Linked DNA regions of Thalassospira sp. TSL5-1. The protein of the gene in region 2 interacts with the protein of the main gene of each other region in a pairwise test. Links are inferred from orthologs where the notes say so. Each region holds a gene or a part of one and is shown on either strand. Other genes may lie near its edges. The genes, in order: LF95_RS17755 and LF95_RS05455.

Region 1 (10,340 bases), on a different replicon or contig from region 2:
CGGGTTGCCTGCATGTCATTGATGGCGATGCGCTTGACGTGGATGTCACAACACTTGGCCCGGCACCGCGCAAGATTGTCGCCAATCTTCCCTATAATGTGGGCACCCTGCTGCTGATCGGCTGGCTGGAAAAAATTGACGCATTCGCCAGCCTGACCCTGATGTTCCAAAAAGAAGTCGCCGAGCGTGTGGTGGCAAAACCCAAAACCAAGGCCTATGGCCGGTTATCGGTGTTGTGCCAGTATTTGTGTCACTGTGACATTCTGTTTGATGTGCATCGCAGCGCCTTTACCCCGCCGCCCAAGGTAACATCGGCAGTTGTTCAACTGATCCCCAAGGCCGAGCGCGGAGAAAATATCAATATTGATAGCCTGGCAAAAGTCACCCAGGCGGCTTTTGGTCAGCGGCGTAAAATGCTGCGCGCCAGCCTGAAAAGCCTGAATGTCGATGTTCTCACCCTTCTGGAACAGGCAAACATCGCCGAAACGGCTCGCGCCGAAGAGCTATCGGTAAATGATTTTGTCCGGCTCACCCGGATTTATGACAGCCTTTAAAAAAAAGAAATCCCCCTGTGTCTGAACTGACATCAGGGGGATTTTCTTGGTAAACATCGCAAACAGCAAATTCAGGATCAGTCGGTCAGAAGCTTTTTGACAAAAGCATTCAGTTCCATCTGCCGCTCACGCTTGACCCGTTCAGCACCGATAATATGCTCCACAGAGGCCAGACACTGTTCAAGGTTATCATTGACCAGAACATAGTCGAACTCTTCCCAATGGCTGATTTCGGCCCCGGCCTTTGCCATGCGCTTCATGATCACATCATCGCTATCCTGCCCACGGTCACGCAGGCGACGTTCAAGTTCCGCCGATGATGGCGGCAGAATAAAGACCGAAACAACGTCGTCACCGCCTTTTTCGCGTAACTGGCGCGCACCTTGCCAGTCAATGTCGAATAGGACGTCACGCCCGGCGGAAAGGGCTTCCTCGACCGGTTGACGCGGCGTGCCATAATAATTGCCAAAGACCTCGGCCCATTCGAGCAATTCATCATCCGCGATCATGTGTTTGAAACCATCCACGGACTTAAAGAAGTAATGCACTCCTTCTTCCTCGCCAGGTCGGGCGGAACGGGTCGTGGCGGAGACGGACAGTGAAATCAGATCATCTTTTTCAAGCAGCTGCCGTGTAATTGTGGTCTTGCCAGCCCCGGATGGCGCACAGAAAACCAGCATGACGCCCCGGCGCTTATGCGAATCAATCATTGGTCAAACCTTTCGCCAATCGTTATTCAACGTTTTGCACCTGTTCGCGCAACTGGTCGATAATCACCTTCAAATCCATACCACAGCTCGTCAGTTCGATATCATTTGCCTTGGAACACAGGGTATTGGCCTCGCGGTTAAATTCCTGGCACAGAAAATCAAGCTTGCGGCCAATCGCCCCACCCTTGCCAATCATGCTGCGTGCGGCAGCGATATGTGCCTTTAAGCGGTCAATCTCTTCGCGCACATCAACCTTGGTGGCCAAAAGGGCTGCCTCCTGATGCAAACGATCCGCATCAAACTGCCCGGCATCCATCAATTCACCAATCTGGCGTTGCAGACGCGCCCGAATGGCCTCTGCCCTTGCACCGGCACAGCTTTCGGCTTTTGTCACCGTCTGTTCAATCCGTTCGATATGACCCAGCAGCATTTCATGAAGCTTAACACCTTCAGCTTCGCGGTTTTCGGCCAATTGGGCAATCGCGGCTTCCAGGGTTGCCATCATGGCGGTTTCTCGGGCCTCACGGCTGGCGTCATCTTCGGTTTGCTCAACCGCTTCCAGCACACCCCGCACATTCAACAGATCGGCAATGGTGCCCGCCCCCAGCTTGCTGGAACTGTCAAATTCCTCGGCAAGGCGGACCAGATCGGCCAAAAGGTCGCGATTAATACGATAGCTGGTATTTTCACCCGGTCGCGTCACATTCAGGGTCACGCCAATATTGCCCCGTTTGAACGTCTTTGAAACCGCATCACGAACCGGAGCCTCCAGCCGTTCGGCACCATTCAGGCGGGCGCGAACATCCAGTCCCTTGCCATTCACACTGCGAAGTTCCCAGACCCAGGCAAATCCCTCGCCAGCCCCCTCGGCGCGGCCAAACCCGGTCATGCTTGAAACGGTCATGCTGATATTCATCCTTTTAAATTGTGTTCGGTTTTATAACGCTGCATTGCCATCGCGCCAAGAATAAGTCACCGATAAAACACGTAAATTGACCGGCGAACATTCATATTGATGCCCCAATCATCCGTCATGGTCGCCCAAGTTTTAAACACGCAGAAAATGCGACATTAATGAAGCGGAACACGTCCTCGCATGTCTTTGCAATATAACGCAATTCTGATCACAGGTGCCAGTTCCGGCATTGGCGCGGCACTGGCACGGCATTATGCCCGCCCCGGCGTAACCCTGTTTATCAGCGGACGCAACAAATCGCGCCTGAAACAGGTTGAAAATGACTGCCGTAACACCGGCGCCAATGTCTTTTCCGACATTCTTGACGTCACAGATGCGGAAGTCATGCAGGATTATGTCAGCAAATGCTACGGCATCATGCCGCTTAGTCTGGTCATTGCCAATGCCGGTATTTCGGCAGGCAGTGGCGGCCTTGGCGAAACGCCAGATCAAGTCCGCGAGATCCTGTCAATCAATGTCGAAGGTGTATTAAACACCATTGATCCGGCCATCGAACTGATGACACGCGATGGTCGTGGCCAGATTGCAATTATGTCGTCCCAGGCCTCATGGCGCGGCCTGCCAACGGCCCCCGCCTATTGTGCCAGCAAAGCCGCCATTCGCGTCTATGGCGAAGCCCTGCGCGGCAGCCTGAAATCATCCGGTGTGCGGGTTAATGTCGTCTGCCCCGGCTTTGTCAAAAGCCGCATCACCGATGCCAATGACTTTAAAATGCCCTTCCTGATGGAAGCCGACAAGGCCGCAAAAATCATTGATCGCGGATTAAGCAAAAACAAGGCCCTGATCGCGTTTCCCTGGCAGATGAATATGGCGACAAGATTGCTGAAACATCTTCCGTCCGCCCTGTATGAGCGCGTTACTGCCCGCCTGCCCAAAAAGCCATCCCAACAAAGCAGTTAAACGGTTAAGCGGTTAAAGCGGCGCACCCGAGAACTCCACCACGGATGATCGCATCACCATCGGGCCCAGAAGAATTTCTCGCTAATCATTGTCCTGGGCCCGCAATTTGCGCCAACGCGCAACATTGCGATTATGCTCATCCAGGGTGCGGGCAAAGGCATGCCCCCCGGTACCGTCGGCCACAAAATAAACTTCGTCCGTTTCAGCCGGATGCAGTACTGCGTATATCGCCTCGCGCCCGGGGTTGGTAATGGGTGCAGGTGGCAGCCCGGTAACAACATAGGTGTTATACGGGCTTTCATATTTCAGATCAGTCCGGGTCAGCGCACGGTTTAGCGGCACGTTCGGACTAACGGCATAGGCAACAGTGGGGTCCGATTGCAAACGCATATTCTTGCGCAAACGATTGACAAAAACACCGGCAACCCGTGCCCGCTCAGCGGCAATACCCGTCTCGCGTTCAACAATAGATGCCAGGGTCAGTGCCTGCTGACGTGTTTCTATTGGCAAATCTGAGTCGCGCTGGGGCCAAAGCCGGTCCAGCAAATCCACCTGGGCTGCCCGCATCCTGTTGATGATGCTGTCTTTGGTATCACCATAGGAAAACTGATAGGTTTCCGGCAGCAACGTCCCGTCATCCGGAACGGTCTCAATGGTGCCAACCAGCCCGTCAACACGATCAAGCCGATCAACAATCTCGATGCTGCGCAATCCTTCGGGAATAGTGACAAACCGCTTGACGGTTTCGCCTGATGCCAGAATTTGCGCGGCCTGCCTGGGGCTGACACGGGCTGGAAAATGATATTCCCCCGCCTGCAGCGCATGATCAAGACCTGCAGCACGTACACCAACCAGAAAAATCAAAGGGTCGGAGACGATTTTCTGACGCGACAGGATGGCGCCAATCTGGCGCACGCCAGTCCCTTGCGGGATGACAATGTCAATGCCCTGAGCAAGCCGACTGGGTGAGGTATAGGCAATATATACATACACCGCCACGCCCCCGATAGCGAACGCGGCGGTGATACATAACATACCAAGTAAGAGCAGAAAACGCCGCAATGCGTTCCCCTACTGACTTGTTAGACCGATTTGAACACCAGCGAAGCGTTGGTGCCCCCGAAGCCGAACGAATTCGACAGTGCGTAATTGACCTTGCGCTGTTTGGCTTCCAGCGGAACCAGATCAACCCCAAGGCAGGCCTCGGATGGGTTATTCAGGTTCAGGGTCGGCGGAACCGCCCCTTCATGGATCGCCAGGATCGAGAACACAGCCTCGATCGCGCCAGCAGCACCCAGCAAATGCCCGGTTGCCGACTTGGTCGAGGACATTGAAACCGAATTAATGGCATCACCAAACAGGCGTTTTACAGCACCCAGTTCGATTTCATCCCCCAGCGGAGTCGATGTGCCATGTGCATTGACATAATCGACCTGATCCGGGTTGATCCCCGCATTACGCAGCGCATTGCGCATGGAACGGAAACCACCATTGCCATCCGATGCCGGGGCGGTGATGTGATACGCGTCCCCTGACATGCCATAACCGGCAACTTCGGCGTAAATCTTGGCGCCACGGGCCTTGGCATGCTCGTATTCTTCAAGCACGACACAACCAGCACCTTCGCCCATGACAAATCCGTCACGGCCTTCGTCCCAAGGACGGGAGGCTGCGGTCGGCGTGTCATTATAGCCTGACGAAAGCGCACGGGCCGCAGCAAAGCCCGCCATGCCCAAACGGCATACGGCGGCTTCGGCACCACCGGCAACCATTACATCGGCATCGCCCAGCATGATCAGGCGCGAGGCATCGCCAATGGCATGTGCGCCCGTCGAACATGCCGTAACAACCGCATGGTTCGGGCCTTTCAGGCCATGCTTGATCGATACCTGGCCGGAAACCAGGTTAATCAGGCAGGAAGGAATAAAAAACGGACTGATACGGCGAATTTTGCCTTCAGCAAGCAACCCGGCAGATTCGGCAATACGCGGCAAACCGCCAATACCCGAACCAATCATGACACCGGTGGCTTCACGGTCTTCTTCTTCTTCCGGCGCCCAGCCGGAATCAGCAAGCGCCTGATCAGCAGCCGCAATGCCAAAGATGATAAATTCGTCCATCTTCTTCATGTCTTTGATCGAGACATGATCTTCGGCATTGAACTCGCCAGCACCCGTTCCACGCGGAACCATACCCGCAATCTTGGCGGGGATATCAGACACATCGAAATGATCGATGGCTTTGATGCCCGATTGTCCGTTCAGCAGCCCCTGCCAGGTCGCCTGGGCACCGTTTGCGACAGGCGTGACTGCGCCAATACCGGTTACAACTACGCGTCTCATCCCGCTTTACGCCTTTATTTTATGAAAATTGCAAAGACGAAAAGGGCGCCCGAGGATGCCTCTGGCGCCCGCGTCAAATAGCCAGATTAGCCATTTGCCTTTTCGATGAAGTCAATCGCGTCTTTGACGGTCAGAATTTTTTCAGCGGCATCGTCGGGAATTTCAACGCCGAATTCTTCTTCAAACGCCATAACCAGCTCGACAGTATCCAGGCTGTCGGCGCCCAGATCGTCGATGAAGCTTGCGTTTTCCGTGACCTTGTCTTCTTCAACACCGAGGTGCTCGACAACGATCTTCTTCACGCGATCTGCGACATCACTCATAGCTTAAATCCTTCAATAGGTTCTCTGTCAGTAGTTTAATGTGCCCCAAAAGCCCGCCCTTTTCGGTGCGAACCGGGACCGTGGAAACCGGCAACCGTAATTGCCGGTTCCGGTTATTTGATATAGCGGCCTCTTTTAAACAGAAAAGCAAGCAACCCGCAACGGGTTAAATCATCGCCATTCCGCCATTCACATGCAAGGTCTGGCCAGTAACATACCCGGCTTCCTGACTTGCAAGATACAAAACTGCTGCGGCAATTTCCGCGCTATCGCCCATACGACCGGCAGGAATGGCGCCCAACAGCTTCTCTTTCTGGGCATCGCCCAATTCTTCGGTCATTGCCGTGGTAATGAAACCCGGTGCCACACAGTTTACCGTAATTCCACGCGCGGCGACTTCCTGTGCCAGCGATTTTGACCAGCCAATCATACCTGCCTTGGCGGCTGCATAGTTGGTCTGGCCCGGATTCCCGGTCACACCCACAATCGAGGTGATGTTGATGATCCGGCCAAAACGACGCTTCATCATACCACGCAGCGAATTGCGCGCCAGCTTGAAGGCCGCCGTCAGGTTAACATCCAGCACCGCCTGCCAGTCTTCATCTTTCAGGCGCATGGCCAGCTGATCACGGGTAATACCCGCATTATTGACCAGAATGTCAAGCTGGCCACCAAGGGCCTCTTCTGCCTGCTTGATCAGGCCATCGACCGATGCACTATCAGAAAGATTGCCCGGCACCACAACGGCATTTTCACCAATTTCGGCCGCAACAGCCTCAAGGCGTTCTGCCCGCGTACCCGAAAGGGCAACCTTTGCACCGGCACTTGCAAGCACCTTGGCAATTTCGCCACCAATGCCACCGGTTGCACCCGTCACCAGTGCGGTTTTACCTGTCAGATCAAACATATGTTTCGTTCCTGTCACTTTTTTAAACTGGTGCGGTTCACAGCGCGCCCAGAAAGGCTTCTATATCTGCCGGACCATTAATTGCGGTTCCGTTAAGATCGCGGTCAATTCGGCGGACCATACCACTCAGTACCTTGCCAGCACCGATTTCGACCAAACCGGAAATCCCCTGCTCTTTCATATAAAGCACGGATTCACGCCAGCGCACCGTGCCACAAACCTGTTTAACCAGCAAATCACGGATGGCATCAGCATCCTGGACCTTGGTGGCGGTCACGTTGGCAACCAGCGGCACCTTCGGCGCATTCATCGTCACCTCGGCCAGGGCCTCTGCCATACGGTCGGCGGCAGGCTGCATCAGGGCACAATGAAAGGGTGCGGAAACCGGCAACAAAACAGCGCGCTTGGCGCCCTTTTCCTTGGCAATCTCAATTGCCCGCTCAACGGCAGCCTTGTGCCCCGAAACAACAACCTGCCCATTGGCATTGTCATTGGCGGCGGTGCAAACATCACCCTGGGCGGCCAGTTCGGCAACGGCGGCGGCATCGGCAAAATCCAGGCCCAAAAGGGCAGCCATCGCGCCAACACCGACCGGCACGGCGGCCTGCATCGCCTGACCACGAATTTTAAGCAAACGGGCGGCATCAGAAATGCTAAACGTTCCGGCCGCGGCAAGGGCGGAATATTCCCCCAGCGAATGCCCGGCAACCAGTTCACATTTATCGGTCAGGGCAAAGCCGCCTTCCTTTTCCAGAACACGGGTTACAGCCAGACTAACAGCCATCAGGGCGGGCTGGGCGTTTTCCGTCAGGGTCAAATCCCCTTCCGGGCCTTCAAACATCAGCGTACTGAGCTTCTGGGAAAGTGCGTCATCAACTTCCTGAAACACTTCGCGAGCCAAAGGAAAGGCATCGGCCAGTTCCTTGCCCATACCAACAGCCTGCGACCCCTGACCGGGGAATACGAATGCGCGTGTCATTATGGATATAGCACCCTTGTCTGCGTTTATGTCGCCCGAAACACCCGGCCCGACATTTTTAAAAGGCCCCCTTGATAACGCGCCGAACCGTCCTGTCAAGGCCGGACACCGTTATGCACCCCGGAAAAACCAGATTGTTCACAAAGGTGGCTCAGAAATTCACGATTGCAAGAAAAAAGGCAGTAAACAGGGTAAATTGTCTACTGCCTTTTCATATATGAAACGTCAAACAGCCGATCCAAACATCAACTGCTCGCCGAGACGGCCCTTACTCAAGGTAGTTTTGCATACTCGAAACAACGCTGTCCGAAATATGGGACTTCGTAATCACACCGCGCACATCAGACTGGCGCGGCAAACCGCGACAGGGCTGAACAACAACGGCGGAACGTGCATTGCGGCGGTGCATGCGCTTGATCACGTCAAACAATGTGGTGTTATCCACCACCACGACAAAATCCTCGTCAACAATATCGGACAGCGTGTCATTGCCCTGTTCCCCAACAATGGCGAACAGATGATCAATATCGGGCAAAACGCCAACAATTCGATCGCCCGCTACCACCACAATCGAAGCCACTTTGGGTTTCGGCGTCAGGCTGTCAACCGCTTCGGAAACGCGCATGGCGGCATCCAGGAAAATCGGTTCACGATCCATCACCTCGTGAGCGGGATGAACCATAAACATGTTGCTGTGACGTTCCTTGGGAATGTGCAAACCGCGCAACACCAGCTTGGAAGTATAGATGGTTTCGCTGATCAGCATGCGACGAATACCCAGCGCGATGGCAACGGCCACCACCAGCGGCACGACGATATTATAGTCGCGGGTCATTTCAAAAATCATGATGATCGCGGTCATGGCGGCACCGGTACCGGCGGCTACAACGCCACCCATACCCACCAGGGCAAATTCCGCCGGATTAATCCCCGCATTCGGGAAAATCATGGTGCCGATAACACCAACAGCCCCCCCCATCGTGGCGCCAATAAACAGCGATGGTGAAAACACACCACCCGAGGCACCAGAACCAATACTGACCGAGGTGGCATACATCTTGGCAAAGAACAGGATCACCAGCAGCGGCAATGTCGTCATACCGCCACGCAGAATTTCCTGAATGGTGCCATAACCAACACCATCGACGTAATAATTGCCTGCTGTCAGTAGCAGGACATACATCAGGATGCCGACCGACAGCATACCAATGGCATGACGAACATAGTCATTGACCGGCAGTTTCTTGAAAAACTTGTCGGTAATCAGCATGGAGCGGATCAGCATCCATGCGGCAACACCGCACAGAACACCCAGCACCACATATATAATAAGTGCTTCAAGATCGATTGCCGAAACCTGGGGAATGGCCGCCAGCGGCACTTCAAAGGCCGGTGCAAGACCAAAGGAAATACGACCAATATACGTCGCAGCCCCGGTCGCAATCACGACCGGCAGGAAAGTACGGGTCGACACTTCCGGCATCATCAGTTCGATGGCAAATAAAACAGCGCCCAGCGGGGTATTGAATGTTGCCGCAATACCAGCACCCGCCCCGGCCGCAAGCAGCGTGATGCGCTGGCCTGTCGGCAAATTGCGAAGCTGTGCGATACTGGAACCCAGCGACGAACCGATCTGAATGATCGGGCCTTCACGACCAACAGCCGCCCCTGTCCCAATCGACAGCGCGGATGCAATCGACTTGATCACCGCCACCAGCGGGCGAATGCGCCCCTGTTTGAAGTAAATGGCGTGCATCACTTCGGGAACACCGTGACCCTTGGCTTCCGGGGCAAAATTGTTAACCAGAAAAACCACCAGCATCCCGCCAATCACGGGCACCAGAATAATCAGCGGCCCCCATGTCGAGGGCTCCGTCAGCATGTTGGCATCATAATCAAGCGTAAAAGTGCCATAAAACGCCAGATTATGAATAAGGGCGACCAGTGCGCGAAACGCCACCGCGCCATAACCGGTAACAATGCCAACGACGAGCGAGAAAAAACATAATGTAACAAGTGTCGCGCGCCGGGGTGACGCGCCTTCAACCTGGGATTCTACCATCACCAAACCATGTACGTTCTGAGTATATCCCGGCGTTGCGCCCAGTAACAGCTGTCCCCTGCCCCGCAATTTTTGTTGTCGTTAAGAGGGGAAGGCAGGAAAATCGTGCAAGAATGGGAGGTCGACCGGTTCGACGAATGGCCTTAAGGCTTACTCGCACACCCTTTGCAAATCAAGGGAATATCCGGCTTTGCATAGCCGCTCTTAGAAAAGTGCAACGCTTTTGTGACAAATCCATCCAGGCCAATTGCGCTGTCAGGATTGTGCAAAGCTGGCCTGCAAGGATCGGATGTCGAATCGTGTGAATATCGCGGTATTTGACGTTGCACCAATTGGCGAAAAGTGTATATTCGCCCGCTCACGGCTCCTTGCCGGGACGTACCCGGCTATGCCTGCGCGACATGCGGTCGCGTCAGGAAGAGACAAGCCACAAGGGGTGATTAGGAGAATTATGAGCAAGTACGAGAGCGTGTATATTGCACGTCAGGACTTCTCGACCGCACAGGTCGAAGCCCTGAACGAAAAGCTGAACGAAATCCTGACCGGACTGGGCGCAACCGTCGCCAAGACCGAATACTGGGGTCTTC
Region 2 (10,361 bases):
AAAGGTCAGAAAACCCAAAATCACCAAACTGCCCATCCGGGTCAGAAGCGATGAACGTTTTTGCAGCGCAACAGGCCGCGCAGCATGAGCCCTATACCGGGAGAGCATGGGAAAGCATTGGATCTTGGCGGGTTCTGGTCGGATCATTTCCCGGTCCTTTTTGATCAACTTCAATAACATGCGACAGATTTCAAACAAAAATCGTTGCGCTGTCAAACGGCAAAAATAAGGCGCCTGCCCCGAAACCGGGACAGGCGCCTGAAATCAAACCGGTTTTTCAAACCAGCGCGCGATTAACGGACAACCGTTACAGCGCGACGGTTCTTGGCCCAGCTTTCCTGGTCATGGCCCAGAGCAACCGGGCGTTCCTTGCCGTAGGAAATGGTTTCGATGCGGGACGGATCAACGCCCAGAGCAATCAAATAATCCTTGGCAGAGTTTGCACGGCGTTCACCCAGTGCAAGGTTGTATTCGCGTGTACCGCGTTCGTCGGTATGGCCTTCAACCAGAACAGTGTACTGCGGGTATTTCTTCAGCCATGCAGCCTGGAGTTCCAGGGTACGACGGGCTTCAGCCGACAGATCATACTGGTCGTAGTCAAAGAAAACGCGATCGCCAACATTAACCGCAAACCATTCCGGGCTGCTTTCGGAAAGCGTGCTGGAAGTGGTGGTATCTGCGGGCTGGTTAACAGTAGAGACACCTTCGCCCTGCGAAGTCGCCGAGCTGTCCGGTGCAGTTTCACAAGCGGCCAAAAGAGCGGCGGCAGCAAAAACACTCAGAATCCGAAGTTTCATTTAAGTTTTCCCCTTAACACCGGACGCATTCGCCCGAGTTGGTTTTTTACCATGTCTCGCGACACCATCACATGCTCGTTTAAAAACGAATCGCATACGGTGTTTCGCGATGACTATACAATTGAGAAATCAGGGAATCAAGGGCGACCATGCCGGATCCGACCCATCTGCCGGTGTAACGATCTCGCGCTCGTTATAACCGGTAAGATCAATCGAAAACAGGCGGTATCGGTCCTTGGTTCCATCCTTAGACGGGATTTGGCGATCAAACATCAAAACCCGACCGTTTGGTGCCCATGTCGGGGCCTCAACGAGGTACCCGTTGGCCAGCAGCCGTTCACCACTGCCATCTGGCCGCATGACACCAATATAGAACTGACCTCCCTGCGTCTTCGTGAAGGCGATCAGGTCGCCACGCGGAGACCAGACCGGGGTTGAATAAAGTCCACCCCCAAAACTGATCCGTTGCACGCCACTACCATCTGCATTCATCACGTAAAGTTGTTGTGCGCCACTACGGTCCGAGTTGAAAACGATACGCGATCCATCGGGCGAATAGGAAGGCGATGTATCAACCGCGGGGTGCCGCGTCAACTGGCGCTTTTCGCGGGTGCGCAAATCCAGCGAATAAATCTCGCTATTGCCGTCCAGCGCCTGGCTCATGATCACCGAATTGCCATCCGGTGAAAATCTCGGGGCAAATGTCATCCCCGGGAAATCACCAAGCAATTCCAGCTCTCCGGTGTCGATATCAAGAACATAAACCCGTGGTTTGTCGTTGAAATACGACATGTAAACCACTTCCTGGGCGGTCGGCGAAAACCGTGGGCTGAGAACAAGAAACTTGCCATCGGTCAGGAAACGGTGGTTTGCACCATCCTGATCCATGATCGCCAGTCGCTTGATCCGGCGTGTCGCCGGTCCCGATTCGGATACATAAACGATGCGGGTATCGAAATACCCGGACTCACCGGTGATGCGTTTATAGATCTCGTCGGCAATTTTGTGGGCGATCCGCCGCCAGTTACCCGGCTGCGTGCGATACGCAACACCGGCCATCTGGTTTTCGGCCAAAACGTCCCACAAACGAAATTCCACTCGCAGTAACCCGTTTGCCTCGGTCAGGACCCGGCCATTAACCAGGGCCTGGGCGCCAATTGTACGCCACTCGGCAAAGTTGGGATTGACCGCCAGCGAACTGACGCTCTGGATAAAGGCCTTTTCATCAATCGTTTTGAAAAGACCCGAGCGCGCCAGATCACTGTTGATCACATTTGTAATATTCTGCCCGACATCGGTTTCCGAAACACCCTCGCCTGCAAAACGTGTCACGGCAATGGGCATCGGCTTTACTTCACCGCGTGTAATATCAACACGCAGTTCAGCACGCGCCGGGGCGGCTGCAACAATGCTCAAGCCAACAGCAACGGCAAGGGCACACAGGCCAGCTAGCCCGCGTACACGCCAGTGTCGTTTAAAAGCCTTGGTCTTGCTTGTCATCCTGCCTCGCTTTTCTCCACGCGTTTTCAAAAGGATAGCTCGTTAACCCGTCAATTCACGCGTGTCAAAACTGAACGTGAATTTGCGCTACAATTGTTTTTTATCCAGCGGCACTTTCGGAGGTCAGCAATGCGATTTTAGCACATCATTTCATACAGATTTCGCTATGCAGCATTTTCCAAAAGTGCCACCCGTTATCGTCCGATTCCTGTCTGTCTTCAACGGCTTGCCTGTATCGCGACCGCGTTTTGAAAGCAGAGCCGACGTTAAAAGACAAAAATCGGCAATCATTCCGGCAAAAATGCGGTAAAATCGTCACAATTTCCCAAATATTTCCCGAACATACCCTATAAACCCAACATCTCCCGCATGTTAAAGGTCATGACAACTGTGTTCCACAGGTCATATTTATTCGCTGGCAGCTTCAGCGGGCTGCAGGCCGGGTTCAAAACAGCACGCAATGCACTTTCGGCAACTGTCCGCTTTGACGGATCATTACCAATTTCATTGCGATTGGCAATTTGCGCGCTGCGCACCGTGCGATCCGGATTAACCTGAATATTCAGATAAACCACAAAATCGGCATCCTTGGAGCCCACGGGCGGGTTCCAGCACTGCGCAATCTGACGCCTGAGCGCATCAAGCTCGCTCATGGTCAGCCGATCCGACAGGCGCGTTGCCGTCTGCTCACTTGAAGCTTCCTTTGCCGGTTTCTGATCTGGCTGCTCCGGTACCGGCTCAGATTTTGCCTCTGTCTTGCGAACGTCTTTTAAAATATCGGCAAGGGTTCGCTTCGGCTCTTCCTTGGCCTTGGGTTCAGGCTTCGGCTCGGGTTTCTTTTCCGGTTTCGGAACAGGCTTTGGCTCCGGTTTCGGTTCCGGCTTGGGCTCAGGCTTTTTTGCCGGTTCCGGTTTCTTTTCCGGCTTTGGTTCGGGCTTCGGCTCCGGTTTCTTTTCTTCCGGCTTGGGCTTTAACTCACCCGCATCACTTTCAGGCACGGGCGCTGCCTCCGGGGCCTTTTTGGCCTCAGGTTTCGGCTTTGGTTCAGGCTTCGGTTCCGGTTTTGGCTCAGGCTTGGGTTCCGGTTTGGGAACGGGCTTTGGCTCCGGTTTTGGCTCGGGTTTGGGTTCCGGCTTCGGCTGGGGTTTTGGCTCGGGCGCGGGTGTCGGCTTTTCCTTTTGTTCCGGCTTGGCCGCCGGTTTGGTATCAGGCTTGGGCAATGGCGGCGCCTTTTTCTGGGCGGCCGCAAATTCATCCACCGTAACAACGTCCACCGATACCGACTGCATCTCTATCGGGTCCGGTTTAAACAAATCAGGCAAGCCGAAATAAGCAATCAAAATGATCGCCACATGCACCGCCAATGAAATCAGCACATTCCGCAGCATGACCGCTTATTTGCCCTTTTCCGGCAGGTCTGCAATCAGAGCGACCTTGCTAAAACCTGCTTCGTTGATGCGCCCCATCAAATCCATGACCTGGCCGTAATCAACCGCCTTGTCACCCTTCACAAAGATCCGGGTATCCTGCTTGTTCTCGGTAATGGCGCGCAATTTGGCAACCAGGTCGTCCCGGTTTACTTCACTGTCCATTAAATAAACATCGCCATCCTTGGTCAGGGACACCACCAGGGGTTCGTCCTGCCCGGTCATCTGGGTGGCGCTGGCTTTGGGCAGATCAACATCAACCCCGGCCGTGATCAGCGGTGCCGTGACCATAAAAATCACGAGGAGCACCAGCATCACGTCAACCATCGGGGTAACGTTGATATCGCTCATGGCGCGACGACCACCGCGCCCCCTGCGCCCACGGCGACGTCCGCCGCCGGAATTTCCAGAAGCTAGTTGTGCGCCCATAAATTAATCCCGTTTTTCATCAAGCTGGCGGGAAAGGATCGAACTGAATTCATCGACAAAGGCTTCCAGCCGGTTGCCATAGCGATTCAGGTCGCTTGAAATTTTATTATAGGCCACAACAGCAGGAATAGCAGCCACAAGGCCAATAGCCGTTGCAAACAGGGCCTCGGCAATCCCTGGGGCCACCACCGCCAGCGACGTATTTTTGGACGCCGCGATAGACTGGAACGACGCCATAATGCCCCAAACCGTGCCAAACAGCCCCACAAATGGCGCCGTTGACCCAACCGATGCCAAAAAGGTCATGTATTTTTCAACACGGTCCATTTCCCGGCCCAGGGTGACTTCCATTGCCCGTTCTAGGCGCTGTTGCAGGCGTGCCCGCATGGTTTCGCCATGCACACCGCGCGCATTGGAGCGACGCCATTCGCGCATGGCGGAGACAAATATCGCGGCCATCGGGTCTTTGGGCCGATCAGCAATGCGGTCATACAGGTCCTCAAGCGACCCACCCGACCAAAAGGCCTCTTCAAACTGATTGGCTTGGGCACGCAATTTGCGCAGACGGAAGGTTTTTTCAAAGACAATTGCCCACACCCAGACGGATGACAGCAAAAGACCGATCATGATCACTTTGACGACCAGACCGGCCTGGACAAACAGCCCCCACATCGACATGTCATGCGCCATCACCGACTGGCCAAGCGACACGGCATCGACAACCTGATTTTCCATCGTTTCTTTAGCCCTCGTTCACATCCAGATAGTCACTGAACACATTTCTTAATTCATCCGGCAGGCGTTGCGCCTTGAAGGTTTCAAGCGACATGCAGGCCAGAACGATATCGATTACGACCAGTTCCTCGCCATCACGCATGATTTTTTGCTCGAACCCCAGTGACGCACCGCCCATTCGGATCAATCGACTTTCCACAGTCAACCGGTCCTCAAGCCGCGCAGCCCGACGGAAATCGACGGTACAATGTCGAACCGCTATGGCAACTTTGTGGCGTTCGGCAATGTTTCTATTGGAAAAACCCAATAAATTCACCATTGACGTCCGGCCACGCTCGGCAAAGGCAAGGTATTGCGCATGATATACAATTCCACCGGCATCGGTATCCTCGTAAAACACGCAAAACGGGTAGATGTGGCGTTTTCCGTCAAGGGTTCCCAAAAGCGCGTCGCTCATGCGTCACCTTCGTCATTTGCATTTTTCAGGGCTTCGCTTTCAAACAGGTCCGACATGGGAACCCCCGCCTGACTGCGGGGCGGCGTTAATCCAAGATGATTAAACCCCTTAACGCCAAGCATCCGACCGCGTGGCGTTCGCTGAATAAGACCCTGCTGCAACAAATAGGGTTCAATCACATCTTCGATCGTATCGCGTTCTTCCGACAGGGCTGCCGCCAGCGTATCAACGCCCACCGGCCCGCCGCCATAATTGCTGGCAATACAGGTCAGATAGCGCCGGTCCTGGCTATCAAGGCCCAGATTGTCCACCTCCAGCCGGGTCAGGGCGGCATCGGCGATAAAGGCATTCACTGGCGACTTCCCTGCAACCACGGCAAAGTCTCTTACCCGCCGCAACAAACGCCCGGCAATGCGCGGCGTTCCCCTTGACCGGCGGGCAATTTCCATTGCGCCATCGCGGGTCATGTCAAAATTAAGCAATTTTGCCCCGCGCGCAACAATATCCACCAGTTCTTCCGGCTCGTAAAACCGCAAACGCAACGGGATGCCAAAACGATCCCGCAAGGGGGTTGTCAAAAGCCCGGACCGGGTTGTTGCGCCGACCAAGGTAAAAGGCGGCAAATCAATCCGCACGGAACGTGCCGCTGGCCCCTCGCCAATGATCAGGTCAAGCTGAAAATCCTCCATCGCCGGATACAGGATTTCTTCAACTGCCGGGTTCAGACGATGGATTTCGTCAATAAACAGCACATCACGTGGCTGCAAATTGGTCAAAAGGGCAGCAAGATCCCCCGCCTTGGCAATCACCGGGCCGGATGTGGCACGAAAACCCACACCCAGTTCGCTGGCAACGATTTGCGACAATGTGGTTTTGCCCAGCCCTGGGGGCCCGAAAAACAGCACATGGTCCATTGCCTCTTCACGACCACGGGCCGCCTGAATAAAAACATCCAGATTTTCACGTACTTCTTTCTGGCCGGTAAAATCATCCAGCCTGCGCGGACGCAAAGACCCTTCCTGGCGGTCTTCGGCATTGCGTTCGCCACTGAGCAGGCGGTCGTTTTCCTCGTTCACGCGCTAAGCTCCTTTAGGCCCAAACGGATCAGCGTATCAAGATTTCGGTTCTCGCCCGCATTCTGCGCGGCCTTGCCCACAGCACCAAACGCCTCGGAGCGGCCATAGCCCAAATTCACCAGCGCGGAAACGGCATCGGCCATGATCGCACCATCATCAATCACCGGGGCTTCGGGGGCCGCAGCTTCGGCAGGCGCTGCTTTTTTACGCGACGGTTTTGCTTTCCCCTCGGCCTTTTCCGCAACAGGTGCAGGTGCCACCACCGGTGCGGCGACCGGGCCAAGGTTTAGCTTGGCAGCCTTGTCTTTTAACTCGCCAACAATACGTGTTGCCACCTTTGCCCCTACGCCGGGCGCCCGGCACAGGGCGGTTGTGTCCTGGGAAGCCAGCGCGCGCAAAAGGTCGGTCGGGGACAGAACCGATAAAATGGCAAGGCCCACCTTGGCCCCAACCCCCTGAACGGTTGTCAAAAGGGCAAACCACTGTTTTTCCGCGTGATCGGCAAAACCATAAAGATGAATGTGATCTTCACGGACATGGGTTTCGATGATCAAACCGGCATCCCCCCCCACAGGAGGCATCATGGAGAGTGTGCGGCGCGAGGCAAAAACAAGATAGCCAACACCGTTAACATCAATGATAACGTGATCTTCGCCGATAAAATCGACAATGCCGCGCAATTTGGCAATCATCGCGTCGCGCCCCCATTCTGATTATGATAGCGGTTCATCATGGCACGGGTTCCTGCATGCTGGGCATGGCAAATTGCCACCGCCAGCGCATCCGCCGCATCGGGACCGGCAATTTTACAGCCCGGCAACAGGGTTGAAACCATCATTTCAACCTGCTGTTTGGCGGCATGCCCTGCCCCGACCACCGTCTTTTTAACAGCATTCGGTGTATATTCCGTAACCGGAATGCCCAGCCGCGCCGGTGCCAGCAGGGCCGCCCCACGGGCCTGCCCCAGTTTAAGCGTTGAAACCGGGTTTTTATTGACGAATGTTTCTTCAACCGCAGCCTCATCAGGCGACCATTCATTGATAATGTCGGTCAAGCCGGAAAAAAGCTGCACCAGCCGTTCGGCCAGCGAAAGTGATTGCGTAGAACTGACCACACCATTGGCAACATGGCGCATATGATTGTCATGAAGGTCGATCACGCCCCATCCGGTGCGCTGAAGACCGGGATCGATGCCAAGAACCCTGACCACGTAACAATCACCTGTTGTTATTTTTCAGCAAATGGGCCAATAGCCCAGATAAAATACGCCCGTCATTCAAAGCAAAATGACGGGCGTAAGCAAGATCAGTTATCGAGAGCTGCGACGATTTCGTCCGTCCACTCGACATTGGTCCAGACATTCTGGACGTCATCATTGTCTTCAAGCACATCAACAAGTTTCATGATGCTTTGTGCCTGATCAACCGAAATCTCAGCCGTGGTCGCCGGACGGAACACCAGTTTGGCACTTTCCGGGTCGCCAAAGGTTTCGGTCAGGGCTTCACGAACCGCGTTCAGATCCTCGATCTCGGTTTCAATAACGTGGTTTTCCTCGTCGGATTCCACATTGGCGGCACCGGCTTCAAGGGCGGCTTCAAAAATGGTATCCGCGTCGCCTTTGTCCGCCGGATACACGATTTCACCGATACGGTTGAACATAAAACCAACCGAACCGGTTTCACCGAGGTTGCCACCATGTTTGGTAAAGGCAGCGCGCACTTCGGAAGCCGTACGGTTACGGTTATCGGTCAGGGCTTCAACGATGACGGCAACACCCGCGGTGCCATAACCTTCATAACGGACTTCTTCAAAGTTTTCGCCCTCGCCAGCACCCAGTGCCTTTTTAATGGCGCGGTCGATATTGTCCTTGGGCATGTTCTGCCCGCGCGCTGCGGCAATAGCGGCACGCAAACGCGGGTTACTGTTGATATCGTCACTGATCTTTGCCGAAACCGTGATTTCACGGGCAAGCTTGGTAAAGATCTTGGCGCGCTTTTTATCCTGCGCGCCCTTGCGGTGCATGATGTTTTTAAACTGGGAATGACCGGCCATAACCTGAAACCTGTATTCTTGAATGACGTTATCGATCTGGTGCCGCCCGGGCCCCGATCAGACCGAAACCAGATACATATCGTATCCGTACCGGCCCGACTTTGTGAGAAACTGTCTTGCATTCGCAGCCGCCAGACGACCAATGGCACCCTGCAGGCGAACGCAACGCACGCTCCTATAACGTGTTTGTGCGCCAAGGTCCAGCGGTCGCGCACATATTCACATCGCAAACCGCCAATTTGCGCCATCCCCCTGGAAATCACGGACGAACGATCAAATTTATAATCAATCAGATCCGGCCCGTTATTGAAGCATCAGGAGACAACTTGCTTTTTATTTGCCAAAACCGGCTTGCCTATTGCAGAGCACGACAGAATGCAACAATATTGCGAAAGCGATAAACATAATAAAACAATGCTATCGGGTTTGAGCCACCAAAAAGGGTTATCAAACAAGGGGAAGGGCGACTAAGCGGAAACCTTTACAAAGGTCCGTGCCTCTTAAAACCGGTGAGAACGAACATCGGTACAACAAAAAGGTAGGACAGAATGGGAAAAAAAACAGGGAACCCGAAACGGCCAGTCAGCACAACCAAGAAGCCCGCTTCGGGACTGGGTGTAAAAGGTAAACTACTGATTTCCTTTGCCCTTGTGGGGCTTATGGCTGTTGCAGCCGTTATTGTCGGCGTATTTGCCTTCGGGCGGTTTGGCATAACACTTGCCGACATCACCGAAGAAAAATTACCGCCCATGTTTGCCGCACAGCAGCTTGCAACGGAAAGTGCCGAAATTGTTGCAATTGCCCCGCGTATTGTCGCGGCAACCAGCCCGGAAGAAGAACAGGGCGTCAAAGACGAACTTGATCAGCGCCTGATCGGGATGAAAGACAAGATCAATCAGTTACGCGAGGCAGGTCTCGAACCCGAGATTCTGGAGCAGATTGACGCCAATCGTGAACAGCTCGAACAGATGCTGACATCGCTTCACGAGGCAACCCAGGCCCGTTTTTCGGTTTCTTCGGAAAAAACGGACAAAACCGAAAAATTTCTTGAACTCAGCAAACGCTATAACGACACGCTCAAGCCGTTACTGTCTTACACGCAAAACGACATTTCCCAAGCCGATGCAACGGTTAAAAGACTGCGCGCCGATCCGGTCAATGTGATGGAAATGAGCAAGGAAGACTTGCTCAAGGAATACTACAAACTGCACGATGCCGTGCAAACACGCGCGCCGATCCTCAATATCGAACGCCAGGGTGCCGCTGCGACCAACCTGATTGTATCATCCAGCACCGAAACCCAGCCCGTCCGTCTTTCAATCGCGGCAGTCCGTGTCCGTGGCAATTATGCCGATGCCCGCAATCTGATTGCCGGCATGGACAACAAAAAACTCCAGACTTTCTATAATAAGCTTATCGACAATATGGAAAGCCTGTCGATCGGGGACGGAAGCATTCCGACCCTTCGAAGCAAAGAGCTGGAGGCCACGCAAACCGCACAAAAATTTGTTGCCGAAAGCGCAACTGCGGCCAATGCGCTGCGGGACAATGTCGCAACGCTGGTCAGCACGCTGCAAGATAAAGTGGACGCATCCGCATCCAGTGCGGAAACCTTGCAGAAACAAAGCTCGACTGTACTTTATATTGTCGGCATCGTCGCCATTCTGCTGTCACTTGCCATTTATGTGATCTATGTGCGCGGCAGCCTGCTGCGTCGCCTTGATGGATTGCAAAAAACAATGGTCACGCTGGCCAGTGGCAACCTTGATGTGCCTGTCCCCGTGCGCGGCAATGACGAAATTACCGCAATGGGCCGGGCGGTCGAGGTCTTCAAGGATAACGCGGTTAAAGTACGCGAAATGCAGGCCGAGGAAGAACGCCTCAACCG

What was found.
Region 1: the proteins of LF95_RS05455 (region 2) and LF95_RS17755 interact in binary tests that used the Escherichia coli proteins (3 or more experiments, as listed by UniProt). The link is inferred for Thalassospira sp. TSL5-1 from one-to-one orthologs.

Annotation. Positions count from the first base shown.
Region 1 is NZ_KV880639.1:186,386-196,725, forward strand. What follows is about bases 4,188-7,166. They hold LF95_RS17755 (acyl carrier protein), read right to left. Parts: upstream 5,806-7,166; coding sequence 5,569-5,805; downstream 4,188-5,568. Other genes in these bases: fabF (beta-ketoacyl-ACP synthase II), read right to left, coding at 4,223-5,482; fabG (3-oxoacyl-[acyl-carrier-protein] reductase), read right to left, coding at 5,972-6,712; fabD (ACP S-malonyltransferase), read right to left, coding at 6,750-7,166. In the rest of the region: 16S rRNA (adenine(1518)-N(6)/adenine(1519)-N(6))-dimethyltransferase RsmA, read left to right, coding at 1-554; gmk (guanylate kinase), read right to left, coding at 632-1,264; LF95_RS17735 (YicC/YloC family endoribonuclease), read right to left, coding at 1,287-2,168; LF95_RS17740 (SDR family NAD(P)-dependent oxidoreductase), read left to right, coding at 2,361-3,140; endolytic transglycosylase MltG, read right to left, coding at 3,222-4,133; more of fabD, read right to left, coding at 7,167-7,691; LF95_RS17770 (chloride channel protein), read right to left, coding at 7,960-9,753; rpsF (30S ribosomal protein S6), read left to right, coding at 10,205-10,340. UniProt on the Escherichia coli protein: Carrier of the growing fatty acid chain in fatty acid biosynthesis.
Region 2 is NZ_KV880637.1:1,156,561-1,166,921, reverse strand. Bases 3,621-6,620 are described here. They hold LF95_RS05455 (YbgC/FadM family acyl-CoA thioesterase), read right to left. Parts: upstream 5,346-6,620; coding sequence 4,896-5,345; downstream 3,621-4,895. Other genes in these bases: ruvA (Holliday junction branch migration protein RuvA), read right to left, coding at 6,418-6,620; ruvB (Holliday junction branch migration DNA helicase RuvB), read right to left, coding at 5,342-6,421; tolQ (protein TolQ), read right to left, coding at 4,157-4,888; tolR (protein TolR), read right to left, coding at 3,692-4,153; LF95_RS05470 (energy transducer TonB), read right to left, coding at 3,621-3,685. In the rest of the region: tol-pal system protein YbgF, read right to left, coding at 1-24; peptidoglycan-associated lipoprotein Pal, read right to left, coding at 294-797; Tol-Pal system beta propeller repeat protein TolB, read right to left, coding at 927-2,297; more of LF95_RS05470, read right to left, coding at 2,645-3,620; more of ruvA, read right to left, coding at 6,621-7,113; crossover junction endodeoxyribonuclease RuvC, read right to left, coding at 7,110-7,631; LF95_RS05435 (YebC/PmpR family DNA-binding transcriptional regulator), read right to left, coding at 7,727-8,473; LF95_RS05430 (methyl-accepting chemotaxis protein), read left to right, coding at 9,022-10,361.